Regions from separate parts of the Vibrio sp. TRT 29B02 genome, predicted to be linked through region 2. Evidence: predicted binding sites of a transcription regulator. Region 2 holds the regulator's gene; each other region holds the start of a gene.
What was found. The regulator PurR, encoded in region 2, represses purine synthesis genes. The targets are predictions, from matches to a motif close to TNANGNAAACGTTTNCNTNA.
Positions count from the first base shown of each region.

Region 1: the regulator PurR is predicted to act here: its motif matches at 3,935-3,954, upstream of purT (formate-dependent phosphoribosylglycinamide formyltransferase).
Region 3: the regulator PurR is predicted to act here: its motif matches at 6,787-6,806, upstream of guaB (IMP dehydrogenase).

Region 1 covers NZ_JBNJOJ010000003.1:177,375-187,423, reverse strand. Annotated here, with positions in the region: gene sbcB (exodeoxyribonuclease I) at 1-1,372, shown strand, start outside; gene ACQEXT_RS03340 (CidA/LrgA family protein) at 1,524-1,889, shown strand; gene ACQEXT_RS03335 (CidB/LrgB family autolysis modulator) at 1,889-2,566, shown strand; gene cdd (cytidine deaminase) at 2,885-3,772, shown strand; gene purT (formate-dependent phosphoribosylglycinamide formyltransferase) at 4,016-5,191, shown strand; gene ACQEXT_RS03320 (thiopurine S-methyltransferase) at 5,237-5,887, opposite strand; gene ACQEXT_RS03315 (RelA/SpoT domain-containing protein) at 6,221-6,994, shown strand; gene ACQEXT_RS03310 (DUF3187 family protein) at 7,106-8,074, shown strand; gene ACQEXT_RS03305 (sporulation protein) at 8,080-8,823, opposite strand; gene hutC (histidine utilization repressor) at 9,014-9,727, shown strand; gene hutI (imidazolonepropionase) at 9,832-10,049, shown strand, end outside.
Region 2 covers NZ_JBNJOJ010000008.1:100,825-110,873, forward strand. Annotated here, with positions in the region: gene mukB (chromosome partition protein MukB) at 1-1,962, opposite strand, end outside; gene mukE (chromosome partition protein MukE) at 1,959-2,690, opposite strand; gene mukF (chromosome partition protein MukF) at 2,671-4,008, opposite strand; gene cmoM (tRNA uridine 5-oxyacetic acid(34) methyltransferase CmoM) at 4,011-4,820, opposite strand; gene elyC (envelope biogenesis factor ElyC) at 4,916-5,719, shown strand; gene torR (two-component system response regulator TorR) at 5,791-6,504, opposite strand; gene torD (molecular chaperone TorD) at 6,743-7,390, shown strand; gene purR (HTH-type transcriptional repressor PurR) at 7,611-8,618, shown strand; cyclic di-GMP riboswitch class I at 8,761-8,846, shown strand; gene ACQEXT_RS07035 (TfoX/Sxy family DNA transformation protein) at 8,979-9,575, shown strand; gene ACQEXT_RS07040 (TVP38/TMEM64 family protein) at 9,714-10,049, shown strand, end outside.
Region 3 covers NZ_JBNJOJ010000006.1:142,061-152,109, reverse strand. Annotated here, with positions in the region: gene ACQEXT_RS05890 (acetate uptake transporter) at 1-443, opposite strand, end outside; gene ACQEXT_RS05885 (chitinase) at 679-2,157, opposite strand; gene ACQEXT_RS05880 (hypothetical protein) at 2,752-3,285, shown strand; gene guaA (glutamine-hydrolyzing GMP synthase) at 3,479-5,032, opposite strand; gene guaB (IMP dehydrogenase) at 5,199-6,662, opposite strand; gene xseA (exodeoxyribonuclease VII large subunit) at 6,894-8,225, shown strand; gene ACQEXT_RS05860 (zinc ribbon domain-containing protein) at 8,218-8,439, opposite strand; gene ACQEXT_RS05855 (sensor domain-containing diguanylate cyclase) at 8,513-9,517, opposite strand; gene ACQEXT_RS05850 (alanyl-tRNA editing protein) at 9,791-10,049, opposite strand, start outside.

The DNA.
Region 1 (10,049 bases), on a different contig from region 2:
AACCAGCCCTGCTAAAGATCGTCCGTGTCAGTTTGCAGGCATTCGCACCGATATGGACTTCAATATTATCGGTGAACCACTGGTTATCTATTGCCAACCGCCCGCTGATTACCTGCCGTCCCCAGAAGCCGCGCTGATAACGGGCATTACCCCTCAAACAGCTGAAACTAAAGGGCTGAGTGAACCTGAATTCATTGCCAAGATTCACCAACAGTTAGCAACACCAAATACCACAAGCCTCGGCTACAACAGTATCCGCTTTGACGACGAAGTGACTCGTTACACCTGCTACCGCAACTTCATCGACCCTTATGCGTGGAGCTGGCAGAACGGCAACTCTCGCTGGGATTTGCTTGATGTGATGCGAGCGTGTTATGCCCTACGCCCTGAAGGTATTCAATGGCCTGAGAATGAAGAGGGATTTATTAGCTTTAAGCTTGAACACTTATCTAAAGCGAACGGCATCGAACACGAAAATGCGCATGATGCGATGGCAGACGTGATCGCAACAATCGAGATGGCAAAGAAAGTCAAAGCGGCTCAACCAAAGCTGTTCGATTACTTTTTAAGTATGCGCCACAAGCGTAAACTCAATGAACTTATCGATATCGTTAACATGACGCCCTTGATGCACGTATCAGGCATGTTAGGTAAAGAGTGTCATTACACTAGCTGGATCGTGCCTGTCGCTTGGCATCCAACTAATCAGAACGCGGTCATCTGCGTTGATTTGGCCAAAGACCCACAGGTGTTGCTCGATCTGGATACCGAACAACTCAACCAACGTCTTTACACTAAACATACGGACTTAGCGCCAGATGAGTTGCCAGTGCCAGTTAAACTGATTCATCTCAACAAATGCCCGATCCTTGCACCCGCGAAAACATTGACAGCAGATAACGCAGAAAAAATCGGTATCAACCGCGAAAAATGCCTAGAAAACCTTGCACTATTGCGACAGCACCCTGAAGTTCGAGAAAAGCTAATTGGTATTTACGCGATTGAACGAGAGTACGAAAAAAGCTCGGACGTAGACAACATGCTTTACGATGGTTTCTTCTCTCCTGCTGACAAAGCTGCGATGGATATTATTCGAGAAACCGATCCCAATCATCTCGCCGCACTCGATATTGCCTTCAGCGACCAACGCATTGTGCCGCTGCTATTCCGTTACCGCGCTAGAAACTATCCGTGGACATTGGATGAAGTAGAACAACAACGCTGGGCTTCACACTGCCGAGATTACTTCGAAAGTCGTATTGAAGAGTACATGCTAAATCTCGAAAATTTGGTTCACGAGCATGAAAGTGACCAAAAGAAAATTGCAATCTTAAAATCCATCTACCAATACGTGCAAAAGCGAGTATCCTAGTAGTCAAAAATTATAATAGTGACCAAGTCCTGCACCCTACAAGATCGCTCAATCACCAAAATAACCAATAGACGTTGGGATTGGGCGTAAATAAAAATTTATTGAGCCTTATACCCCAGTTTATGGCTCTTCAGTTGGACAATACTAGATTATGGCGAAAACTTTGCTTCATTTTGTTGTGTCTATGGGGCTGATCTTCTTGTGCCTAGTTGCCGGCATTAACATTCAGCACCTAATCGACATTTCTATCCCCGGTAGCATTATCGGAATGCTGATTTTATTTAGTCTGCTTGCCAGCGGGCTCGTACCTGCGCACTGGGTTCGTCCTGGCGCAACTGTGTTTATCCGTTATATGGTGTTACTGTTCGTACCCATCAGTGTGGGATTAATGGAACATTTCGATATGCTGATAGCCAATGCACTGCCGATTTTAGCGAGTGCTGTTGGTGGTACTTTTATCGTCTTGGTGCTGCTTGGCTTGATGCTAGACCGAATGCTTAAGGGAGGACAAAAGTAATGTGGTTACTTGTTACTATTGCGGTCTTCTTCTCAGCACGTTGGTTATGTCAAAAATTCAATAGCCCGTTAATGAACCCGCTGTTGGTCAGCCTTGCGGTATTGATCCCTTTACTCACGTATCTAAAAGTCCCATTTGAGACTTATTATGCAGACAACCATTGGATCAACTATCTGCTGCAACCCGCTGTTGTGGCCCTCGCCTACCCACTGTATGAACAATTACCTCAAATCCGAGCTAACTGGCGAATCATCATGCTTGCCTGTGGTGTCGGCAGTGTCATGTCGATGTTTACAGCCAGTATGATTGCCGTCTACCTAAAAGCGGATATCTCCTTGATTGCGAGCTTACTGGGTAAATCGGTAACCACACCAATCGCTATGGAGGTTTCTAGCCACTTAGGCGGTGAACCCGCAATTGCCGCTATCTTAGTGCTGATTGTTGGTTTGTTTGGCGCCATCATGGCCTACCCAATCTACAACCTGCTGAATATCACTCACCCGATAGCAAAAGGCTTGACGATGGGAACCGTCTCACACGCACTTGGCACTGCTACCTGCGCGGAGAAAGACCCGCGAGACGCTGCGTTTAGTTCTCTTGCCCTAGTCGTATGCGGAGTGATTACTTCGATACTAGCGCCTTCCTTCTTTACCCTAGCGGTTTGGTTGTCAGCTTAAGAGAAAAATCGATACTTTCTGGCAAGGTACAGATGCACAGCAACCAAATGACCGCTAGGATTTATGACGATGACGTCTCGTTTGCCCTAGGTCTGTTTCGTGCTACGACACACTTCATAAAATTTAATCGTGCAATCGTTATCATGTGTGAGCTCACTCTAATTATGTAACGACAAATGCCATTACAAGCAATATTGTGATTTAGATCTCTGAACATTTTTGAGTCTCACATAAAATGTAATACCAATATCAGAGTTTATTCTTCTCTTTTGACGACTAAGCTCAAAGATATCAATTACGCTGAAACAAGGATTCACTATGAGAAGCCGCATTGAACAAGCGCTGTCAGCAGCGCCAAAAAACGTAGCAGATTTCTTATCGCCTATTCTTCTCGCTGACGATTTTGACGCGACACTCACTGCCGAGCAGTTTGAACAGTTACTGACTATTTCCGGAATGGAAGATGCTGACCTACGCGTAGCACTGCTGCCATTCGCTGCGGCCTACTCTTATGCCCCCCTTTCAAACTTTTATGTTGGTGCTATTGTCCGTGGTCTTTCTGGTAAGCTTTACTTTGGCGCAAACGTTGAGTTTTCAGGCGTACAGTTAGGCCAAACGGTACACGCTGAGCAATCCGCAATTAGCCACGCATGGATGAAAGGTGAACAAGGTGTTGCTGATATCACCATCAACTTCAGCCCATGTGGCCATTGTCGCCAATTTATGAACGAACTTTCGACCGCAGATAAACTGAAAATTCAGTTACCAGAGCGCGAAAGTAAATCACTACAAGAATATCTCCCTGAATCGTTTGGCCCAGCAGACCTTGGTATCAAATCAGCACTGATGACCAACGTCGATCACGGCAAGAGATGTGATGAGCAAGATGAGCTGGTTCAGGCAGCGATTGACGCTCTCAACCGCAGCCATGCTCCATACACTCATAACTTGAGTGGTGTGGCGATCAAGATGAACAATGGCAAAGTTTACCAAGGGGCTTACGCTGAAAACGCGGCATTTAACCCTAGCCTACCACCACTTCAAGTTGCCCTAGTACAACTGTTACTGGACCGCCAAGATCTCGCAGAGATTGATTCGGCAGCACTAGTAGAAGCTGAAGGCGGTACAATTAGCCATCTGGCCAATACGCAATCCACTCTGGAAGCAATTAACCCTGATATTCCAATGAGTTATTTGGAACTTTAATGCATCTCGAAGGCGCTAATCTAGCGCCTTTTTTAATCCTGCTATTCGCTTCAAGCGCCATTGCGCTCTCGATTGTTTTCTCCATCAGCTATTGCTTATACACCCTCTTTTCGTCGCGAGTGGCTGTTGCGGTTCTTTACGACCATTTTACTACAACAAACCCTACGCAAACGTTTGCTTTTTGTTTCACAATCAGTATGATTGCCTCCATTCAGCTAATCCTCGTAGAGTTTAAGGTTAATTATGTTTGGTACAGCAACAGCAAAAAATGCAACCCGTGTGATGCTTCTTGGTTCAGGTGAACTCGGCAAAGAGGTCGCGATTGAATGTCAGCGACTAGGGCTTGAAGTGATTGCGTGTGATCGCTACGAAAATGCGCCTGCGATGCAAGTCGCTCACCGCAGCTATACATTAGACATGCTTGATGGTGATGCCCTTCAGGCAATTATCGATAAAGAACAACCTGACTACGTTGTACCTGAAATTGAAGCCATTGCGACTGACACTTTAGTCGCACTTGAAGCAAAAGGGCTTAATGTTGTCCCTAGCGCAAAGGCAACCAAGCTGACGATGAACCGTGAAGGTATCCGCCGTCTTGCAGCTGAAGAGCTACAACTGACCACTTCACCTTATCACTTCGCTGATACCTATCAAGAGTTTAAGTCAGCGGTTGATGCAGTAGGTATTCCGTGTGTTTGTAAGCCGGTAATGAGTTCTTCAGGCAAAGGCCAGAGCGTAATTAAAAGCGCCGACGATGTGGAAAAAGCTTGGAACTACGCTCAGGAAGGTGGTCGAACCGGAGCTGGACGCGTCATCGTAGAGGGCTTTATTGACTTTGACTACGAAATCACTCTATTAACCGTTCGCGCTGTCGATGGTACTCATTTCTGCGCTCCGATCGGTCACCGTCAGGAAGATGGAGACTACCGTGAATCTTGGCAGCCCCAAGTGATGTCAGATGCCGCACTTGAAGCCGCTCAAGATGCCGCGGGTAAAGTCGTCAACGCACTTGGTGGCTTTGGGATCTTTGGTGTCGAACTGTTTATCAAAGGTGATACAGTGATCTTTAATGAGGTCTCCCCTCGCCCACACGATACCGGCTTAGTGACTCTTATGTCACAAGATAGCTCTGAGTTTGCTCTACATGTTCGTGCATTTACAGGGTTGCCAATATCTGCCATTACTCAATATGGCCCAGCAGCTTCAGCGGTGATCTTAGGTCAAGGAACATCGACAAACATTCGTTTTGAAGGCGTTGCGGATGCTTTAGCGCAGCCTTTAACGCAAGTTCGTTTGTTTGGCAAACCAGACATCGATGGCCGTCGCCGTCTTGGTGTCGCGATCACTCGTCGCGAAGATATTGAAACTGCGATTAAAGACGCCGTAGAGAGTGCGAGCAAAGTAAACATACTTTACTAACACCGCATAACAGAAAAAGGCTTGGTTGAACCAAGCCTTTTTCATCTATTCACTTTCGATTAAATAGACTTCCTCGGCAAAACGAGTTAACCCCTTGTTGGCAATCTTAGGGTGTTCTTCGTCCGCTTCATCTCGGTAGAGTCGCGTTACTTTGAATTCAGAAAATAACGTACGAATCTCTTGTTCAGCAACCGAGAACGGAGGGCCAGCCATCTCATCCTGTCGATAATCAAGACTCACCAGTAAAATTCTGCCGCCAGGTTTGAGCAGCGACTTAATCCTTGCAACATATTCCACCCGCATCTCTTCTGGCAGCGCCACCAGTGAAGCGCGATCGTAGACGATATCGACAGGCTTAAGGGGAGCAGTAAAGAAGTCTCCGGTGTAAATGGACAACTCATCAAACTGGAACAGTTCGTGCTGACCGTTGATAGGCACTACCATCGGCGTATAGAAATGTTCAGCGAAGAAAGCTCGCACCGCAATATTGCTTAGCTCCACGCCCTGCACATCGGCATGTTTCGTCGCTAGCCACACCAAATCTTCGGACTTTCCGCATAAAGGTACTAGCACCGTATCCTCATGGTTTGGTTTCGTGTGCTGCCAATACTCAATAAGTAATGGGTTCACATCTTCAAGATGAAAACCAATCTGATTTGCGGCCCATTTGCCATGCCAAAACTCGGGATCTCTCATTGTCATTCTCTATTGCTTACTTACTAGCGCATAGCCTATCTGAAAGCATCAAGAAGTGGTATAGCCAAATGCGCTTAGCTGAAAAGTTCATTCAGATTAAGTTCATATGGTCTGTTTATACTTGGTTACATAGTTGCGCTGAACCTTTTAAAAACCGAGGCACTCTAAACAGTGACATAGGATATGAGATGCTGTTCAAACTTTTGTCATTATGGTTCAGCAAGCGATTGGAAACGCGAAATCTACCCCCATTACTATGTAGAGATGAGTGGACTTAGTGATTGAATCTTTTTCGACACCTTTTAGCTAAGCCGACACATCTAAGGAGAGTGAATGAGCCTATTTTTGCGAACGACGGCCCTGATGCTTTTAATGCTCAGCCGTGCCCCAGCATTTGCCGCTATTCCAACCGCACCAGCTAACGAGGAAAATCGTTCTACCAACCAGAACGAAGTGTGTTCTAAGGCATTTAGACATAACCTGAGTGGCCTTTACGGCATTCAGTCAATGTCAGCAACGCCACTTCAACCCTATTCAGATTTCGACGTGCTTTACAGCAAAGCCCATCAAGCTCAGGCTGAACTCGAAACTCTAGTTAAAAGCACCGCTCTATTAACGTCCACTGAATCTTATTTCGCGGGAGTAAAATCTGCGCAAAGAGCAAAAGAGAAGATCGCCTATGAGCTTGATGGACAGCCACAGCGCATTACCGACCTCGCACGTGCAACCATCGTCGCAGACGATATTGAAAGCCTTATGGCGGCTTATGAAGTACTGAATCGTGAAACGACCGTGGTTAAGGTGAAAAACCGTTTTAAGAAACCCGCGGCTTCGGGTTACCGAGACCTCAACCTTTTAGTCAAACTACCAAAAACGAACCTAATTGCAGAGGTGCAACTCCATCTTAAAGCTATCGCCGATGTAAAGAATGGTCCTGAGCATAAATTTTACGAACAAATCCAAAAGATAGAACGATTAGCGGCTGTTGAATCTCGCCAAATTAACGAAATTGAACAGGCACAAATTCGTACCATGCGCCACCAATCCAAAGAGCTCTACCAAAATGCGTGGCAACCCTACATCACGACTCATCTAAAAGCCGCTTAATAACGAAAAACTTGTCCCGTGTGGGGCAAGTTTTTTGCGTTATTTAGCAAAGCCTCATATTTTAAACTATATTGTTATCATAAACATAACAATAATAGGTGGAGGCTTAGTATGCGGTTTCCTGTCTGGCAATTCACTCTTGTTTTCAGCCTGTTTACCAGCATTCTTTCCTACGGTCATGATGGCTATGGCCCTTTACAAAGCTATACACAGTCTCCATTTCATACCAACAGCCTTTCGCCTCAGTTACGCTCTGGTTTCTCACTGCAAGACGATCAAAGCGAGATCTACACTTCCGGTACCATTTCCAGTATTTGGGCCGTTACCGCAAGCTACGAACTCGATTACTATCAAAATCAACTCGCGTTTGGTGCTAAGTGGCAACTCGATCCTCTCTGGCAACTCGACCTACATTACCGATGGAATTATGCTGGGAACAATCACCTTGACGGCCTAACCATCGCTTTTCATGACTGGTTTTCACTGGAACAGAACGGTAGAGAAGAGGTCAATAACAACCGCTTTGTTATCAACATGCCTGAGTATGGTATCGAACTGGAAGATTTTCGCGGCGAAACCCTCAGTCATGCAATCACTGGTTATTTGCAGTATCAGGTGTTTACCCAAGAGCATCACGGTTTATCGGTGGGAGCATCGCTTTATTACAACGATACCAAACACGGTATTTTTAGCTCTTCAGAGTTCGAACAAGCGATACAGGCCAACTACGGCTACCGAATAGATAAACACGCTTTAGACACCACGTTAGCACTAACATTTCGCAATACGCCGACTGTCTTTGCACAATTGCCCTATCGCAGTACCACTTGGTCAATGGGCGGCAGTTATCAGTATCAGATGTTTGAACACCATGCTTTTATCGGCCAAATTAGTGTCCATCAAGGGATCACTACAGACAATGGCGAGTTTTCAAAACCTTCAACCGAATTTACTATCGGCTATCGTTATACGCTAAAAAACACCGCAGTAGAGATCACTGCGGTAGAAAATATGTTTAACGCTGACAATAGCACTGACATCGCGTTTGGCGTTGCCTTCCGATATCGTTTCGGCGGGTAGGCCCGTTAGACGGCGAGAATACGGTTCACCGCCGCGGCAATTTCGGCATCAGAAGCTTGGCGCTGGAGAGAAAATGAAAGATATTGATCACCACGGACACTCAAAGAGCGATCCACTTCCGCTAAGCAATGCACTGTTGCACCTTCTAATACAAACGAAAGCTCAATCTCTTTGCTACTTATAAAGCCACTGTTACGAAACTCAATTTCCTGATAACAACCCGATTTTGAGCTAAAGTTACCGCCACGTAACAAGCCTTTTTCTACGTCTGCTTTTACCATTGCAAAACCCGCCTGCTCTATTGCAGAAAGGATCTTTGCCACCACAGGTAAAGGTCTGACTTCGACAAAATCCCTATCTTTTGGATCGATGGCAAAATCAATATCCAACGTGGTTTCTAGCCAAACGTGGCACTGATTTTTTAATGCATTGAGCGCCGTAATTGGCGTTTCTTCATCTAAACGCATTTCAAAAGGCACCTGCTTGTGCTCATTTGGCTGGATGACAAATGGTTGTACCGCTTGAAGTTTAGCTAAAATAAAGTCCTGATAACTGGTACTGTCTTCACTTTCGACCTTTACTTCCGTACACAATTTAAGATTAATGGCGTCAATTTGCTGCTCAACGTCTCCGCCTTTGATATGAACCGTACCTTTCAGTGTGTCACCTTGCATAACTGACATGCTTTCTAGCACTGTATCCACTTTGGCCGCGCCAATACCCAACGACGCTTTTAACTTTCCAAACATAGTAAATCCTTGTAATTTTGTTGCAGTTACTGATCTAACGCGCTCAATGACTTATATCAAGTCGTTTCTTCACTAACGGTGTAAGAAAACGTGCGCTCGAATTCAATTCATTGGCTTAAATTGGGGCGATACTTGCAATCTTGGCACAAATGTATAACCATTTGTATAGTCAATTATAAAGTTAAATATTATGAGTAATTCTCCCCTTTATCTCCAGATCAAACGGTATATTGTCGAGCAAATTGATCAAGGTTATTGGCCTGTCGGCCATCGTATTACCACCGAGCTTGAACTGACGAAACAGTTTGACGTCAGTCGTATGACGGTAAACAAAGCGATACGAGACCTTGTATCAGAAGGACGTTTAGTCAGACGCCCTCGCCTCGGTACGTTTGTTTGTGCCCCAGACGACAAAGCGGAATCACCATTACTCGATATTCGTAACATCGCTAAAGAAGTTGAACAGCGTGGTAGAGCATACAGCAGTAAAGTGGTTAAACAACTGGCATTAACCGCCGATGATGTGGTCGCCATGAAGCTAGGTGTCATGTTAGGTAGTGACGTTTTCTACAGTGAAATCATTCACTTTGAAGATAAATCCCCCATACAACTCGAGTTGCGCTGGGTGAACGCAAGTTATGCTCCCAACTATTTAGAACAAGACTTTACGCAGATCACGCCCAACCAATATTTATCAGAGAACTGTCCTCTCAGCGCAATAGAGCATACGGTTGAAGCTATCGTTGCTGACGAAAGCGTGCGTGCGGCGCTTCGCCTTGCGATGAATGAGCCTTGTCTGCTGCTTAACCGCAGAACATGGAGCCAAGAAAAGCTCGTCAGCACTGCATTACTCTATCATCCTGGCACGAGATACAAATTAAGCTCTAAAGTTCTCCTTCCTTAGAGCATTTCATACTTTTTGACTGATCACATTTTTGCAACATTGCACTTGATCATTTAGCAAACTTGAATCAGTATTTGTATATACATTTGATTATGGGTATTACTATGAAGTCCTCTGTTGATGAAATCATCTTAACCAACGCTAAAGTAGTCACTATGACTCAGGGGAGCCGTGGCTATGCCATTTCGCCTCTGAGCAATATTCATATCAAACAAGGTCAAATCCTATCGTTAAGCGAATCGGCTATCTCTTCTGAGATCAATACATTTGATTGTGAAGGGAAACTGGTCACGCCGGGATTTATCGACTGTCACACTCATCT
Region 2 (10,049 bases):
ACGACGTTCAGCCAGTTTATCTTTGGCGATAGACTGTTGTTTTTCTTGCTCTAGAACGACTTGCATATGGCTCATGACAGCCTGACTGTCATACAGTTCTACACCGCTTTGCTCTTGAAGTGATTCGAGGGCATCATTCGCAGCAATCCAAGTTGGAGCAATGGCTTCATGCTTGTTAATTTCAGCGGATGCATCTTGCTCTAGACGGCGCTGCTCACTGCGTTGCTCACGCAACTCTTCTTGAGATATCTCTAAAGATTCGATCTGTTGAGCGTGACGTTCACGCTCGATCTCAAACGTCGCTTCATCGGTCAGTTCAACTTGATGCTGTTTTTGATATTCAGCGACCAACTCCTGAGTTTGGCGTTGCTTATGTAAACGACGTTCCACATCACGATGCTGTGCTCGCCATTGCTGTTCATTTTGAGCGATGCGCTGTGCTTCACGACTCTGTTCAATCGCGGCTTTCGCGGCTGTTGAAGCCTCTTTACGCTCTACATGTCCGACAATACTTGCAACCAGCTTGAGAGCGGATTCAAACTGTTCAGCAGCAGCTGATGAGATATCCAATTTATGCTTAGTTGCGAGCAACTCTGTCGTACTTTGGGCTTCTTGCGCTTTCAACTCAGAAACAAGCACTTGCGCCGATTCAGCAGTTAAGCCTTCGTTACCCAATAGTTGTTTTGCTTTATCTAGCGCCTCAACCGCTTGCTGATATTGCAGCGCACGGGTTTGCTGAATGTCCAGCGCTTGCTGGTAGTCGGCTAACTGACTCTTCAAGCTATCCACTTCTTCTTCAGAAACAGACGCTTGCTCTTCGGCCATCGCGACACGCTCTTGCGCTTCTTCAACCACCATCAACTGCTCTTCAAGACGCTCGTTGAGCTCTTCCAGATCTTCTTGGTAGCGCTCAATCTTTTCTTGCTGACGCAAAGCATTTTGCACTAATTGCAGATGGTCAGACGCCGCTTGGTAGTCTTGCTCTAAAGCAGATTCAGACTCAACCAGCAGCTCAAGCTCTTCTTGCACTCTGTTAAGTAGATTGTTGTGCTCGATTAGCGTTGAACGTGAACCAAACAACTCACTACGTAAAGATAGAGTCTGCTCTAGCTTGTTGCGTCGGTCATTTGCATGGCGCATGTAGTCTGCTGCCACGTAGTTGGTTGACTCAGTGATCAGGTGTTTGAACAGGTCACGGTCGGCTTGAGTGGTTTTGATCGCCTCAAGCGTCATACGGTTTTCACGCAACGCTGATTCCATATCTTGGAACGCTTTCTTCACGCCGCCATTTTGCGGTAGCAAGTAGTCTCGCAGTGAGCGAGTAATCGCACTTGAAATACCGCCGTACAGTGACGCTTCGATTAAGCGGTAGAACTTAGAGCGATCACTGGAGTTACGTAGTTTCTTCGGAATAACGCCAAACTCGAACATTTGCGAGTGGTAGTCAACGATGGAAGGAAACGCTTTAAACTGCACACCCTCGAATTGTCCGACCGCTTCCTTTACTTCGTTAATCTGACGAACACGTGCCTGAGTTGCCGACACGCTCTCAATTAAAATATCGGTAGGTTTAACATGGCTTGGTAAACCCTGAACAACAAATGGCTTGATGTCGACTTTCTTATCACGGCCAGCCACTTGCTGTAGCTTGACGGCAAACAGTAAGCGTTGATTTCGTGAGTTAACCACGTCAAGCGCAGCGTAACAGGCACCCGCTTGCAGCTTACCGTAAAGACCTTTATCACGAGATGACTGATTGCTGCCCGCCTCTGTGGTATTACGGAAGTGAAGTAAGGTTTGGTCTGGGATCAGTGCCGTGATGAAGGCCGCCATGGTCGTAGACTTACCTGCACCGTTACCGCCAGAAAGCGTTGTTACTAGACCATCGATATCAAATGTACGCGCAAAAAAGCCGTTCCAGTTGACCATGGTTAGCGATTGATATTTACCGCGTTCAATCATGCTTCACCCTCTTCTAACATTTGCTCTTCGGCTTGATCATCATTGTCATCGTTATTTCGCTCAAGGAGGCTACCCTGACTTGGTTCTTTGGTATGGACAACCGCTTCACCATCGCGGATAAGACGCAGTTGTGCTTCACGCATATCGTCGCCGATGCGTACATCTGCCCCGAAGCGGAATACCGATTCACTGATACTGAATTTGCCCGTTTCACCAATATTGATGATCATGCCTAAACGGCGTAGTCGACGTAGAGACGTACGTACTTTTTCGAACAGTTTCTCTTTGTCTAAGTCTGAACCTGTCGCTCGGTTGGTCACAAGCTTCATTAGCTTAGATTCATCAGCAAGAGCAAGCAGCTCTTCATACAACTCTTGGTTGGTAAAGATACCTTCATGAGCTAAGCGCTCAGGGCTTAGATATAAGAAACACAACACCTTGCCCACCAGCATATCCAGTTCGGAAAGAACACTGCGGCCAATCAAAGAGGTTGAACGTGGACGAAGGTAGAAAAAGCCTTCAGGTGCTTTAACTAGCTCTGTGTTGTAACGCTGATAAAAAGAGCTCAGCTCAACTTCGAAGTCTGACAACAGTGCGTGGTTATCGAGATCTTCGCTGGAAATGTGACGCCCTGCTCGCAGCATGCTATCAAGCGCTGGGAACAGAGGGTTCGAAATTGCTTTTACCAGATTATCTGGCATGTATTCATTAGTATCGGTCGATGACATTTGCTTGTACCTTTGCACCAAAATCGTTTATCGCCTGCCAGTCTGGCTGAATTGCCTGATAATCTGACTCGGAATAGCCAAGGCGTACTGCTTGGTCGATAACAATTCGTGCTAAATCAAAATGATGAGTCTGCGGATGCTGAGCTAGGTAATCGCGTAGCACGATACCAAGATCAATGGCGGTACCCTGTTCTTTATGAACTCGGAGCATATTGCCAATGCGTTCTGCCAATTCATCATTGACCTGTTGGAACTCTTCGTATTCTACCTCTAGCGGCACTTGGCCTGTGACTTCATCATCGCGAAGTACTAGAGCTTCATCACGAAGGTCAGTTAGACGCTCAGCATCTGCATAAGTCAGATACCAAGGCATATCGAAATAATCTTTTATCGATTGACGTAAACGCGAACTAAACGCTCGGTTCTTATCCATATCAATCGCGGTACGGATAAACTTGTGGACGTGACGGTCATAGCCAATCCAAAGGTCAATCGCTTGTTGACCCCAGCTTGTGATGCGGTCAAGTTTCATTTGCAGTGCGAACAGTGTTTCGGCAATAAATTCGAGTTCATCATCACCGTACACCAGCTCTTGAATATCAAGAATCTGAGTTTGCAGTTCATCACCCGCCGCTTGGAGCGTATCTTGCAACTCTCTAAGCGTGTTGGACGTTTCAGACAGCAGCGACTCACAGTTGTTTATCGCATCTCGCCAATCTTTGTTCAGTAGCTCCGCAATTTGAAGTTTGACCGACTGTTGCTGCTCATCCATCACACGTTGGTTCAAGTCGATTTGGTCAAAAATCTCTCCCACCGAGTATTTTAAGACTCCGTAAACATTCTTGCGCCAATGCTCAGGTGTGCCACCCTGACGTGCAGACTCAATCGCTTTCGCCATTTCATCTGCAACCATAGATAATTGGATAGATAATTTAAGCTTAGAAAATTCTCTGTGGCGAACGTAATAGTCAGTAATACCGATCGCGAGAGGCGATAAACGGTAAATACTTGCTCCGTCGTTAATTTCACTGGTAAAGCGGCTGATTAGTCTCTGTTTCACCATCTCATTAATGGCGTTGTTTGCACGGAACGCAGATGCATCCCCTGTTTCTTCGAATAATCGAGTCACTATGGTAAACGCATCATGCAGTTCACCTTCACCTAACTCTTCATCGAACCTTTCGTTACTGAGCACAGCAATAGCGATCAAAAATGCCAAGCGCTCTGTGGTCAGATTCAATGAGAAATCGTGCTGTTTTACCCAGCCGACCAACTCGTCGATCGGCTGCTCTGCAGCATTTAGAGTCATCTCACTCATTGTTAGTCCTGCTTATCTTTCTTTTTCGCCCATACATGTATGTATCGGCCTAACGAGAGGTATGGCTCTTGTCTGCACAATTGTCTTTCTAGTGCCAACACATCTTCATACTGGTAGTCGCCCATATACTCCATATTGCCTATGTAGTCACTAAAACAACGAATACCAGATTTACCGCAAATTGAAAAACCAGCGTCTTCTATCCACTGATATACCTCTTCGGGTTTTAAGCCTTTTTGCGGTTGTAATTTAAAACGCTTACGATGCGGCATCCCGTCAAGAACATGGGGAATATTGCCACATACAACATTCTTGTAGACCAGCCCATGGTGGTTATAAAACATGATGGAAGCCATACCACCAGCTCTCACCTGCTCAAGCACTTTTTCTAATGCCGGTTTCGGGTCTGCCAACCACTCCATGACTGCATGAAACAAAACGATATCTACTTGAGTGTCGAGATGTTGATCAATCGATTGGACTGGCGAATGAATGAAGCGATACTGCGCAAGCAGTTCATTATTTGCAATATCCTGCTCTGCTAATTGCAGCATTTCAGAAGATAGATCACATAACGTGACGTGATGTCCGAGTTTAGCAAGCTTTTGTGACATTTGTGCCAAGCCGCCCCCGGCATCCAGCACATTCAGTGGTTGTTTCGCCCCATCTACGGCATGAAGTATCTGTTGAAGATCTTCCCAAACAATGACTTGACGAATCTCGCCTTTGTCAGAACCGTAAATATTTTTTGCAAATTTGTGGGCAATATCGTCGAAATTGCGGTCTTCAGTCACAGCAGCTTGAGTTATCATGTCTAATCGTGCTGCTATTCTGTCACAAGAAAAGCAGGAATAAAGAGGCTTTCTCTTAAAATATAATCAATTGATGTTTTTTCGGACTATTTCGTATGTTTGAGCTGAAAAAAGTTGTGTCTTCTTTGCTAATGCCCTTGCCGGCCCTGCTCATCATTGGCCTATTCGGGCTAATGTTGATCATGTTTACTCGAAAGCAGAAGACAGGTTGCTTTGTTGTTCTATTCTCTTTTATTGGCATTTTCCTGATCGCCTTCCAACCCGTTTCATCTCGTCTATTGATGCCACTAGAGCGCCAATATTCGGCGTTTTTCCCAGTCGATGAGCCCATCGATTATGTTATGGTTTTGGGCAGCGGCCACGTTGTCGACGATAAAATACCACCAACATCTGAGTTAAGCCGTTCTGGTTTGATGCGCCTCACAGAAGGTATTCGAATTTTACGCATCTACCCAGGCGCCAAGCTGATCTTATCTGGTTACGCCGCAGGTTCAGAAGTGAGTAATGCACGAATGATGGCCAAAGTCGCGCTCGCACTTGGTGTGTCTAAGTCCGACATCATTTTGCTTGAAACAGCAAAAGATACGTGGGAAGAAGCGCGACAAGCAGCAGCTTTTGTGACAAACAAAAAGCTGGTTGTGGTGACTTCAGCAAGCCATATGACGCGCGCACTGAATGAGTTCCACTCAGCAGGTTTAAAACCTTATGCCGCTCCAACTAACTACTTAGCGCATGAGAATGTAACCGAGTTCTGGGCCAAATATGCGCCAAAAGCGGTCTACCTCGAGCAAACTGAACGTTATTGGCACGAGACATTGGGTCGTATTTGGCAGACGCTTCGAGACTGGGCGTCAGACTATGAAGAGAAAGCTTTGCAGGCTTCAGAGAGCAACGTTTAGCAACTTGCTGTCATCACTGTAAAATAAAAACCGAGGCAAATGCCTCGGTTTTTTTAATTCATCTAGAGCGACTAGTCGCCTGCAAACATATAACCTTCGCCATGAACCGTCACAAAGATCTGAGGGTTCTTTGGATCGAATTCCATTTTCGCTCGCATACGTCTTATCAGCACATCAATGGTACGATCGTTCGGTGCGTCGACACGGTGGCTAATCATGTTGAGAATACGCTCACGGCTCAATACCTGATTAGGGTATGAAGAGAGTGCAACCAGCAATTCATACTCAGCTTTAGTGAGTTTTACTGGCTCTCCATTGCGACTTAATGCACGTCGTTGAACATCAAATGTCCATTCTCCAAAACGTACTACATTGTCGTCTTGCTGCGCTGCGTCTAGTGTTGCAGATGCGTTGCGGGCAGAAGAGATACGCCACAATAAGTTTTTAACTCGAACCAAAAGTTCGCGTAACTCAAACGGTTTGGTGACGTAATCATCTGCGCCCATTTCTAGGCCAACAATTTTATCGATGCTATCCGTGCGTCCTGTTACCAGGATAATTCCAATGTCAGATTGACTGCGAAGTTCGCGCGTTAGCATTAATCCATCTTCACCAGGAAGATTAATATCTAACATCACCAAATCAATCGCATTGTTTTGTAGCGTATGACGCATCTGCTCGCCGCTTTCAGCCTCACTCACGTTATAACCTTCGTTCTTAAAGTAACCAACGAGTTTGCTACGCGTGACTGCGTCATCTTCTACAACTAGTACATGATAGCTCATCTACACCACTTAATTTACATTGGGAATTGCTCTAAAATTGTATTCTATTCATAAATAGTAACATTTCTAGTAATTATCACTTTAAAACTAAGAAAGATGATTTTTTCTTGATTCAAGACAAAAGTCACCCACTCATTAACATTCATTCATAATTGATGGTAACTTATCACACAAGCCGTTATCCCTATTCATTTCTATTGGTTAAACTAGTAGATAGTTATTTTAGGAGTTGAACCTAATGCAAGAAATTAAAGCATTTAATGAGAAACGTGCCGAGATTTACTGGTGGCTATCAAGCCTGTTTGCCAATGAGCTTACTGAGGAAAATATCGCGCAGTATCATTCCGCTGAAATCCGCGCGTTTTTGACTGGTTTGGGTGAAAATGCCGCTTTAAAACCTGCAATTGACCGTGTCACTGATGCGCTCAATCGCTTGATGGATCGTGAAGATGCTCAATTGGAACTCGCCGCAGATTTCTGTGATCTATTTTTAAAGTCAGATAGAGACTCTGCCCTTCCTTATGCCTCTATGTACATTGGTCAATCGGGATTACTCAACGACACGCCAGCTAAAGAGATGGAAGAGCTCATGGCGAAACATGGGGTTGCAGTTGAAAAAGATCTAAACGAGCCAGCCGACCATCTTGCAATCGAACTCGACTTTCTTGGCAATCTTATTATTCGCTCAAATGAGTTGGAACAAGAACGTCATTTAGAAGATGCGTTAAAAGAGCAAGAAGCGTTTATTCAGCAACACCTATTGAGTTGGGTTCCGAAATTTTCAGCCAAGTGTCAGACACTCGATGACTTCGGCTTTTACTCTGCAATCGCCAGCCTTACTAGCGCTTTCTTAGAGCTAGATTGCAGCTATCTTGCAGGCGAGTAAAAAAACGCACATTGTGAGCTCAAACCTACAACTTTGACGTTTTTTGTTTGCTCTCTGAGAGTTTGCGGTCTAGAATCGTGACCGCAAACGATAAAAATGAACGATTCAAATACAAACCGCTAAATAAGGGCGGTTTTTGTGTTTCTGATACTTTCTGCCAGACTATTTTATTCTACACTTGAATATATTTGCTTGGCAGTCATCGACAGGACAAAACCTTATGGCCACTATTAAAGATGTTGCTCGCCTAGCCGGTGTTTCAACAACCACTGTGTCTCACGTAATTAATAAAACACGCTTTGTTGCTGAAGCTACTCAAGAAAAAGTAATGGAAGCGGTGAACGAGTTAAACTATGCGCCAAGTGCTGTTGCGCGTAGCTTGAAATGTAACACGACTCGTACAATCGGTATGTTGGTCACCCAATCAACAAACCTATTCTTTTCAGAAGTGATTGATGGCGTAGAAAGCTACTGCTACCGTCAGGGCTACACGCTTATCTTGTGTAATACTGGTGGCATCTACGAGAAACAACGCGACTACATCCGCATGTTGGCAGAGAAGCGCGTAGACGGCATCTTAGTCATGTGTTCAGACCTTACTGAAGAGCTGAGCGAAATGCTCGATCGCCATAAAGATATCCCTAAAGTCGTTATGGACTGGGGTCCTGAAAGCTCGCAAGCGGACAAGATCATTGATAACTCAGAAGAAGGCGGCTACCTAGCAACAAAATATCTGATCGAACGTGGTCATAAAGATATTGCCTGTCTAAGTGGTCACTTTGAAAAAGCCGCCTGTCAGGAGCGTATTCGTGGTTTCAAACGCGCGATGAGTGAAGCAGAACTTTCGGTGAATGAAGATTGGATTCTTGAAGGCAACTTCGAGTGTGATACCGCCGTACTCGCCGCAGACAAAATTGCAGCGATGGATAACAAGCCAAGTGCTGTGTTTTGTTTCAACGACACAATGGCATTGGGTTTGATGAGCCGTCTACAGCAAAAAGGCATTCGAATTCCTGAAGATATGTCAGTCATCGGCTATGACAATATTGAGCTGGCTGAGTACTTCTCTCCACCATTAACAACTGTCCACCAACCAAAACGTCGTGTTGGTAAAAACGCATTCGAAATCTTGCTTGAGCGGATCAAAGATAAAGAGCATGAGAAGCGTATTTTTGAAATGCACCCTGAGATTGTTGAACGAAATACCGTCCTTGATTTGAACAAATAGTTCAAATCGTTCGCTTAGCCGGTAGCACATTATTGGCTAAGCGGATAATTCACCTCTTTTTACTGAACCAAGATCACACTTATTCCATTTCGGCGTGATGTCCTACGCATATTTTATTTATGCTCTAAATGTTCGAACAATGCCACGAACAGGGCAAACCACTCCGAAAGGGTGGGACGCAAAGCCTCCGGCCTTAAACATGATATGTCTGGTAGCGGGGTTGCCGATGGTAAATATGCACTTGTCATACACGAATTACTAACGGTTGTATGACGCCTTACTTACAAAGTACCTGCATTATTTTGCTAATCTCTCGGACCTGAACTGGTGGCGTATAACTATACACCGAGAATAAACAGCATGGATAAACCAATACTAAAAGACTCAATGCGATTATTTGAGCAACTTGGCTACATCAAGTCTCGTTCAATGTTTGGTGGCTTTGGCATTTTTGCTGATGACACGATGTTCGCACTCGTGGTCAACGATAAACTTCACGTTCGTGCAGACGCAGAACTGGCTAAACAATTTAAATCTCAAGGACTCGAGCCTTACGTTTATAAAAAACGCGGATTTCCCGTTGTAACGAAATACTACGCCTTGTGTCATGACTGGAGTTCAGATACCAATAAAACCTTAGAACTCGCCAAGCTTGCACTTGATGCGGCAAACAACGAGAAGAAAACTCAATCGCAAGCGAAACCAAGTCGCCTCAAAGATTTACCGAACTTACGATTAGCTACTGAGCGTATGCTCAATAAAGCAGGTATCGAAAGTGTCGAAAACCTTGAAGAAACCGGCTCAGTTAACGCATTCAAAGCCATTCAGTCTACTCACTCTTCTGACGTTAACATCGAGCTACTTTGGGCATTAGAAGGTGCGATCAATGGCACTCACTGGTCCGTCATTCCTCAAAATCGACGCCAAGAGCTGCTCAACGAGCTTAGCCATCACTAACAGATAAGTTATCGAATCAATAAAGAGTCAGCCTTAGTGCTGACTTTTTTCTTATTTGTGAAATTTACTGCTTGCTTTCCCTTTCTAGTCTATTAACACTTTAATTTCGCTAGCTTTGATGTTTGATGGAGATGTTGTATGAGTAAAAAACTGATTTTGGGCGTTGTGTTCATCCTTGTTGTTGTATTGCTAGCCCTTAATTTTGGACAGTATCTCACTCTGGAAAACGCTAAAGCTCAGCAAGCCGAGCTCGCTCTATTTATCGCAGATAACTTCGTTGTCGCGGCCGCTAGCTATTTCTTGGCCTATGTCACCATCACCGCCTTTTCTGTTCCGGGTGCTGCTGTGGTCACACTATTGGGAGCTGCCCTATTCGGTTTTTGGACAAGCTTAGTCCTTGTCTCTTTTGCCAGTACCATTGGCGCAACTCTGGCTTTTTTAAGCAGCCGCTATCTTCTTAGAGACTGGGTTCAA
Region 3 (10,049 bases), on a different contig from region 2:
CCAATCAGTTCACTACCAGAGAAATCACGTGCTGCAAGTAGGAAGAATAGGATTGTTAGTGAACCGAAAACGATCTGTTTAGCCACTGGGTAACACAGTGAACCAATAAACATAAAGCCAGTGAAGACACCCCAAAGTAGCAAGTACCAACCCATAAAGCTTGCTGGGCTTGCAGGAAGACCCATGTATGGCATCACGATTAAACCAACCAAAGTTAGCCAGAATAGACCGTATGAAGTAAATGCTGTGGTACCAAACGTATCACCACGTTTGAAACACATCATGCCGACTAGCACTTGGCTCAGACCACCATAAAAAATACCCATTGCAAGAATCATTGAGTCAATTGGGAAAAAGCCTGCATTGTGGATATTTAGCAGGATGGTTGTCATGCCGAAACCCATAAGGCCTAATGGAGCCGGGTTTGCCAGTTTTGTTGACATTTTGCGCACCTTTCAAAAATGTTAGTAAAAATTACGCGCGAAGTTTAATCCTGTTCAACAAAAAAGATAAACATTGAATTTGCAATCTAAGATTACGCAAACCATTTGATATGCTTTTTATTTAATCACCTCGGTGCTTTCTCACGGTAAGGATGCCAATTATGCTATTGCGCAGAAAACAAAAGGCCTCAACTTTCAGCATTGAGGCCTTATTTCTAGTTTGAACACTTACCGGTTACTGGCAGGATATTTCATCCCAGAACCAATTGGACTGAACGGGTGTTTCCCAAACTCCCGGTCCGTTTTTAGCGATAAAACATTTGCCGTTATAAGTCACTTTGTCACCATTTGCGACTTGAGTAACGCCCGGTTCCCACTGAGTCATACCGCCTGGGTCTGGCGTTGGATCTGGTGTGGGTGAAGGATCGACAGGATCGACAGGATCGAGCTGCTCAACCACTCGAACTTCTGGCCAGCTTGAATGAGAGCCATAAAAGTTGGTCACACACTTTTCATAGTCGCCCTCAACCAAGGCGGAATAAGCCGTTTGGAATCCCACCAGTTCACACTCAAATGAATAGCCACCGGGACGGTCTGCATAGTATTTCCAGTTACCATCCCAATTGGTATAAAGCACATCCGTCGCGCCATTGAGGTTTAAGCTTCCGTATGGAGTTTGCTGCCAACAGGTGTCTTTTTCATCACTGCCAATCGGAATTTGATAGTGGGATGATAAACCTTGCCAATAACGAATTCGGTTAACGGGCTGGCCTTTATCCTTGTTCTGCTCGCCACACTCAATACCACCATTGATAATGTTAATCGTGGTACCAAAACCATAGCCGATCCCTGCATCGCTCTCTCTCTGAGATGGCTGCCATGTTTTATCTATAACGTGAAGCATCGCTGGCTTAGGGGCTTGCGGAGTTAAGAAGAACCAAATCGCTGACGCCAGATTGAGCCAAGAGTCAGCCACTAGCCCTGGGTTGTTGAGTAACACCGACGCATCGCCGTCGAACATCGCTTCCGAGAATGCACCGTAGTTAAAGTGGTAAGAGAGCTGTTTAGCTCCACGTCCAAAGTACCCCTGCCCTGCAACACATGGCCACTTTCTATTTTGCCAGTCGTTCTGACCACATCCAGTCGTGTACCCTTCCTGACCTTCAGACCAGCCCATTTCCCGTACATGAACCAACGCTTGCTGCCACTCTTCTAAACCCAACGGATTATCCCAAGTGTTATCAATGGCAATATGCCCTCCTGTTTCCTGAGCGAAATGAGCAAATGCCGTTACGATAGAGCGCTTACAAATTGCGTCAGAATCACGCCCATCCGTGTACTCAGCACAAAATGCAGGGAACTTACCGATCGCACGTAGGAAGCGAGTGTAAGTGTATTCCGGTGCTGCCATCTGAGTAAGAAAGTCCCACTCTGAACGAGGAAATACTCGCTCAGCGCGCTGTACGTTATCCGGATTGGTGGCTAGCCCCGCATCAATGGCTTCAACGACGCCGTTAGGAGCCGTGCGAAGTGCCTGTGACCATAACTGATACATTGGTTCAGAGGTCTTCTGTTGCTCTACGGCGGCAACATCCGCGCGAGAGATAACAAAACCAGTCGGGTTTAGTGGATCGGGCTGAATATTCATCGTTGCCCATGCACTTGAGCCCATACTCAAGGCCGATGCGACGGCTAAAAAGCGCAAGGTTTTCATTGTTATACAACTCCTGTGTATGTGAAGTTGTATCAGCATAGATGAGGAAAAAATAACTAGAATAGTCACTAAGTCAGGTTGCGAGTGATCACGAAGAGCAAAGTAATAATGTTATTTATCACTCGCCGAAAGCGATAAATGAGTCGAAAAAAACCTATATAACAGCTAATTAGAAATGTGGTCGTTATCAAATAAATAGCCACTGAGCTGATAAAAAATTTTACCGTAACCGACTTGACGTCAACTAAGGGTATATCCAAGGTTGAGTCATCCACGTTACTCAATCTATTGAAGTTCGATACGTTTGTTGAATTTGAAAGTGAGATAATCATTCCATAGTAATATTCCTCCTGAACATGAAAATATTACCTCGTACTTTTAAGTAGTAGAGTCTTAAAACTGATTATTCAACTACTAAAACGATAGGTTCCCATGCCACAACCTTGTTATTTAAGAGTATCAGGACTGAATCAAGGCTTTATTACACGCAATGCAGGTGCAAGTAATTCCGTCGGCGTTCGGTTAGCGATGTTAATCGAAAGAAAATAGAGAAAATTGCCGATGAGGAGTGGTTAAATTCGTCAGGAAAAGAACATGAATTCTGGAAGTGTGTTTATCAGGCTATGTAGTATTGCGTTTCTTGCACTCTTCGGGGGGGCATTGTCCTATGCTCAACCCAATGTGCCCGATAATCTGATGTTGAAGTCGGATAGCTCCATTGATAGCTATATCAGTTTTATCCAAAAATTTAAGATTTGTGGAGATAAAACTAACCGAGTAAATAACCCTTATCCGATAAATGATTGGCTGTTATCACTCCCGTTAAGAAAGCAATCAAGCGTTGTTATGTACTTATTAAGCGACGCTGAATATCGATGCTATGAAGTAGAGTTGAATGAAATGGTAGAGGCTTTAAAAAGTAATCAAGACCACCAAGCTATTAACATCCTAGAGTCCGAAGGTTGGTTGTCTAAGCCTGTTTATGGTCAATATTCATTAACAAATAAAAAAGACCTTGAGCTTACTCAGAGTGACCACGAGGCTTTATCGTTATTACTTAACATGAAGTATTTGCCGTTTGATCTAATTGGCATGGGGGAGTTATTGAAGGTGCTAAGAGAACAATAAAAGTATGCTACATGGACTAACGCTACTTTCCTGAACGAAAGTCCCCTGTTTGCCCCCCATAGGGTGAAGAGATATTTGAGATAAACTGTAGAATACTTCTGATAAAACAAAGCCTTGACGGTCACCACAATGTGGGATTCATCAAGGCTTATCATTAAGTTACAATGAGTTAGATGTAGGGATTAACCTAATCTTATTCCCACTCGATTGTCGCTGGTGGCTTACCTGAAATATCGTAAACAACACGTGAAATACCATCAACTTCGTTGATAATGCGGTTAGAAACCTTACCTAAGAAGTCGTATGGTAGATGCGCCCAGTGAGCAGTCATAAAGTCGATTGTCTCTACAGCACGTAGTGATACAACCCAATCGTACTTACGACCGTCGCCCATTACACCAACAGAGCGTACTGGAAGGAATACCGTGAACGCCTGAGAAACTTTGTTGTAAAGATCAGCAGCGTGCAGTTCTTCAATGAAGATAGCGTCCGCACGACGTAGTAAGTCACAGTACTCTTTCTTAATTTCACCAAGAACACGAACACCTAAACCCGGCCCTGGGAATGGGTGGCGGTAAAGCATATTGTATGGCAGACCAAGTTCTAAACCAATCTTACGTACTTCGTCTTTAAACAGCTCACGTAGTGGTTCAACAAGACCCATTTCCATATCTTCTGGCAGGCCGCCAACGTTATGGTGAGATTTGATTACATGTGCTTTACCAGTCTTAGATGCCGCTGACTCGATAACGTCTGGATAGATCGTACCCTGAGCAAGCCATTTAGCATTCTTCAGCTTCTTCGATTCTTCATCGAATACGTCAACAAATACATGACCGATAGTCTTACGCTTATCTTCCGGATCAGATTTGCCTTCTAACGCTTTTAGGAAGCGATCTTCAGCATCTACTTTGATGATGTTTAGGCCAAATTTATCACCAAACATGTCCATTACTTGCTGACCTTCGTTAAGACGAAGTAGACCGTTATCAACAAATACACATGTTAGTTTGTCACCAATAGCACGGTGAACCAGCATAGCAACAACAGAAGAGTCCACACCACCAGATAGGCCAAGAATCACTTCGTCATCACCAACTTGTTCTTTGATACGAGCAACTGCGTCTTCAATGATAGATTCTGAAGTCCATAGACGCTCACAACCACATACGCCAAGAACAAAGTTCTCTAGCATCTGTAGGCCACCTTTCGTGTGAGTGACTTCTGGGTGGAACTGAACACCGTAGTATTTCTTCTCTTCGTTTGCCATTGCAGCGTAAGGACAAGTATCCGTTTCGCCAACTTTCACGAAGTCTGCTGGAATTTCTACAACTTTGTCGCCGTGGCTCATCCAAACATCTTGAGTCGCTTCAAGATCTTTGAAGATAGCTGAGTCACCAGATACTTTTACTTGCGCGTAACCGAACTCACGTTCAGTTGAGCCAGCTACTTTACCACCTAGCTGCTCAGCCATAGTTTGCATGCCGTAACATACACCTAAAACTGGAACACCTGAGTCAAATACGTACTGTGGCGCGCGTGGTGAGTTTGCTTCTGTTACGCTTTCTGGGCCACCAGATAGAATGATACCGTCTGGATTGAATTCACGAATATCCGCTTCTTCAACATCCCAGCTCCAAAGTTCACAGTAAACGCCGATTTCACGTACGCGGCGAGCTACTAGTTGAGTGTACTGAGAACCGAAGTCCAAGATCAGAATACGTTGGTCATGAATATTTTTAGTCATTTTGAGCAGTCTTATAAGCTAAGTGATTAAAATGCAGGCGAGTGTACTCGCCTCTTCTTAATGCTTCAAGGAAAAGCAACCGTTTTCGTTAGGCTATATTTCAGCTGGTTATCTCACTGATAAGGGCTGTTGAGTGCCATTAAGTTAGTGAAATAACCAGTGAGGATTAACCTAGACGGTAGTTTGGTGCTTCCTTAGTAATTTGAACGTCGTGTACATGAGACTCTTTCATGCCAGCGCCAGAAATACGAACGAATTCAGCTTTCGTACGTAAGTCTTCGATAGTCGCGCTACCTGTTAGACCCATGCTTGAACGTAGACCACCCATTTGCTGGTGTACGATCTCTTTTAGGCGACCTTTGTAAGCAATACGGCCTTCGATACCTTCAGGTACAAGCTTGTCTGCTGCATTGTCAGACTGGAAGTAACGATCTGATGAGCCTTGCGACATGGCACCAAGAGAACCCATGCCACGGTAAGCTTTGTATGAACGGCCATTGTATAGAATGACTTCACCTGGTGCTTCTTCTGTACCCGCGAACATCGAACCAACCATAACGCAAGATGCACCCGCAACGATTGCTTTACAGATATCACCAGAGAAACGGATACCACCGTCAGCGATAACTGGAATACCGTACTGGTTCGCAACTTCTGCAGCATCTGCAATTGCTGTTACTTGAGGAACGCCAACACCTGTTACGATACGAGTCGTACAGATTGAACCTGGGCCGATACCAACTTTAACTGCACTTACACCCGCGTCGATCAGTGCTTTAGCACCAGCGCCAGTTGCAACGTTACCACCAATGATGTCTAGGTCAGGGTATGCTGCGCGAGTTTCGCGGATACGGTTAAGAACACCTTCCGAGTGACCGTGAGAAGAGTCGATTAATAGAACGTCAACGCCAGCTTCAACAAGGGCTGCAACACGCTCTTCGTTACCAGCGCCTGCACCAACGGCTGCACCAACACGGAGACGACCTTGTGCATCTTTACATGCATTTGGCTTACGTTCTGCTTTATGGAAGTCTTTTGCTGTGATCATACCTTTTAGTTGGAACTCATCGTTCACAACCAGTACTTTCTCTACACGTGCTTTGTGCATTTTCTCTTGAACTTCTTCACGAGTTGCACCTTCTTTAACGGCTGCCAAACGCTCTTTAGGCGTCATGACAACATCTACCTTCTTAGAAAGGTCTGTTACAAAGCGAACGTCACGACCAGTGATAATACCAACGAGTTCGTTGTTATCGGTTACCACTGGGAAACCTGCAAAACCATGCTTTTCTGTCAGAGCCACAACATCTGCAATCGTCGCATCAGGACTTACGGTGACTGGATGAGAAACCACACCCGCTTCGTAAATCTTAACCTGATGAACCATCTCAGCTTGTTTCTCGATAGACATGTTCTTGTGGATAAAGCCAATGCCACCTTCCTGCGCAAGAGCGATAGCGAGACGAGCTTCCGTCACGGTATCCATAGACGCAGAAATCATCGGAATATTTAGAGTGATATTTTTCGTCAACTGAGTGCGAAGATCAGCTGTGTTTGGGAGAACGGTGGAGTGTGCTGGCACAAGTAGTACGTCATCGAATGTCAGCGCTTCTTTGGCAATTCTTAGCATTTGCAATATCTCACAATTAGAGGAGTAAAAAAACAATCCGGTCTCATCGTTTCGCATAATGAGGGCAGTAAGCTTGGGAAACTCCACTGCATTTGGATTAGATATTGCGGACGGATTATACGGCTTAGGAAATCGCTTGGCTACACATTTTTCTATTTTTTATTTGCATTTACCCCCTTGATATGTATTATATTGCCGCTAATTTCCATACTCACGTCTACGAGATTAGCTGTGTCTTCTCTGACCAATCAAAACATCTTTACCGTCTCTCGCCTCAATGCTGAAGTGCGACTTTTGCTTGAAAATGAGATGGGTATTGTTTGGTTAGTTGGTGAGATTTCTAACTTCTCTGCTCCCGTTTCAGGTCACTGGTACCTGACCCTTAAAGACTCTCGCGCTCAAGTCAAATGTGCCATGTTTCGTGGTAACAATCGCCACGTCACCTTTAAACCACAAAATGGCAACCAAGTACTGGTCAAAGCTCGTCTATCTCTCTATGAACCTCGCGGCGACTACCAGTTAATTATCGAGAGTATGCAGCCAGAAGGCGATGGTCGACTCCAACAGCAATTCGAAGAGTTGAAAGTTAAACTCGCAAGTGAAGGCTTGTTTGCTCAGAGCAACAAACGCCCTTTACCTGAACATCCTAAACGCGTGGGTGTCATCACTTCTAAAACTGGCGCAGCCCTGTTTGATATTCTTGACGTACTCAAACGCCGTGATCCTTCATTACCCGTGGTCATCTACCCTACTATGGTTCAGGGAGAAGAAGCCGCTATCCAAATCGCTCAAGCGATTGGTTGTGCGAATAGCCGCAATGAGTGTGATGTTCTGATCGTCGGTCGCGGAGGCGGTTCATTAGAGGATCTATGGTGCTTTAACAACGAGATTCTCGCCCGCACGATTGCGGCCAGTCAGATCCCAATTATCAGTGCGGTTGGTCATGAAATCGATGTGACGATCGCCGATTTCGTCGCGGATATGCGTGCACCGACACCGTCTGCTGCCGCTGAGCTAGTCAGTCGTGATAATAGCCATAAAGATCAAGCTCTCATTGGCCGTCAACACAAGCTTGTTGCTGCGATGCGCCACTACATCAATGAACAAAAACGGTGCACTACCTCACTTGTACACCGTTTGGAAAGACAGCATCCAAGCTATCAGTTACAGCGCCAAAGCCAGCAACTTGATGAGCTTGAAGTGAAACTGCACCGCGCGATGCAGCACTATATTTCAGTTCGCCAGCAAAAAGTCGAGCGTCTGCAACACAGAGTTGCTCTCAACTCCCCTTTCAAGCGTTTATCTGAACAGAAAGGGACATTGCAAAGACTCGAACAGAAACTGTTGGATGCGATGGATAGAAAGTTGCTTAACACACGTCATCAACTGGCACTGGCGGCTGAAAAACTTGACACCGTTAGCCCTCTAGCAACGTTAAAGCGCGGTTATTCCATTACCCAAACAGAACAGGGCAATGTGGTAGTTCGAGCCACAGACGTAAAAGCAGGTGACATCTTGGTCACCCGCTTATCTGATGGCGAAGTTTGTTCAACGGTCAATTAGCAACAAACTCAAATTTTACTTTCGATTTAGACTTTAACTCATTACAGCTGTTACAAAAATAGTTGGCTGCTCCACACGCCTGAAGCTTCTCAAGTTCCGCGTCACAATCTGGGCAGTAGCCTATTTTCTTGTAGCTGACTTGGCAGCTCTGGCACTCATATTGTCCATCCCACTGCAGTTCAGCATTACAGCTAGGGCATTGATTTTCAGTCATAGCACTCTCTTTGATCTAACAATATCTTTCCATCAGTATCATTCGCTTCATCATCTACCAGCAATGATCTTAATCAGTATAGACTGCGCTTTGCGTGCTTAACCTGATACATTGACTGGTCCGCACGTCGAATTATGCCTTCAATCGAATCACTATTTGGTTTATGACTGTAGCTATAACCGACACTGACTTTGACCTGATAGCCATCAATGAGTCGCATATCATTAAAGGCACGTTCTAAACAGCCAGAGAAGTCTTCCAAATCGGACAAGCTTTCGAAGCAACAGAAGCCAACAAATTCGTCTCCTCCATAGCGCCCTAGCACCGAACGAAGCTGAAACTGTTGCTTGAGTACTTCGGCAACTTCGATCAACACACTATCCCCAACATCATGACCAAAGCGATCATTGATATATTTGAAGCTATCAATATCGATAAAAAAGCAGGCAAACAGCAAGTTGCGATTTTCATCATTCAACAATGTATTTTGCACTTCTAATTGCAACATTCTACGGTTGAAACAGCGTGTTAGAGGGTCACGGCTTGCGTGAAAGTGCAGTTGCTCTTCCAACTGATACTTTTCCAGTGCAACCGCATATAACGAAGCGACCATCTCAAGTATTTCGAGTTCTTCTGTGGTTGGGGAGGACGGTTTTTCGCTGTAAATGGCAAATGTACCAAGCACGCTACTATCAGATGCAATGATCGGTACAGACCAACAGGCATGCAGATTCGCTTGCTGAGTTAAAGCCGTATAGAGCCGCCAGTTTTCATGCTGATTTATATCCGAGACGACAACCGGTTTTCCCGTTGCCGCGGCTGCACCACAAGAGCCGACTTGAGGTCCGATGGCGACCCCTTCAATCGCTTGATTATAAAACTCAGGCAAATGTGGGGCGTGTTCTAAATACAAGTGTCCGTCAATATGTCGCAAAATAGACGCGAGCCTTCGACCAAATAATTGTTCCGACAATGCGATAACGGCTTCATTTAGTCGAGACTTGTCCATTCCTAAAGCTAACTGCTGCAACAAACGATTCACTGCCCGGTGAGCATCGAGCAGGCTGTACGTGTTCATTTCGCGTGCCTTATTCTTTTTTAATATAGTTATATGAGGAGAATATCATATACACATATGAAATTATCTGAACTGGAACACGCTTAGATGATCTTGTACAGATCATCGGCAAAATCCATTTTGATCAGCGATCTACCCTAAAAAGAATATTTATATAACCACACACCGAAAGCATAAGTTACATATGCTGCATTTCAATTTTAAACAGGATTTAAATCCAAGTATGAATCAAAATCTAAACCAAACAGGATTTAATAAAAAGATCATTTGCTACTATGATGGCTTTACACTGGTGTGCATTTCAATGTTTTGCTCATCTATCTGAGTTAAGTGTACTTCAATAGCAGCGTATTCAGTCAATGAGTTTACATGGCTGCCACCGCAAGGGATTACCGCTATTTCCCCCTGATGGAGATCGCACTGCCAGTAACGCGAATCGGTCAATGCTTCACCATGACACTCTACTTTGACCTCTGAACCAAGTTCGATCCACTGCAACAAAATGTGATTCACCTGTTGTTGAATTTGCTCA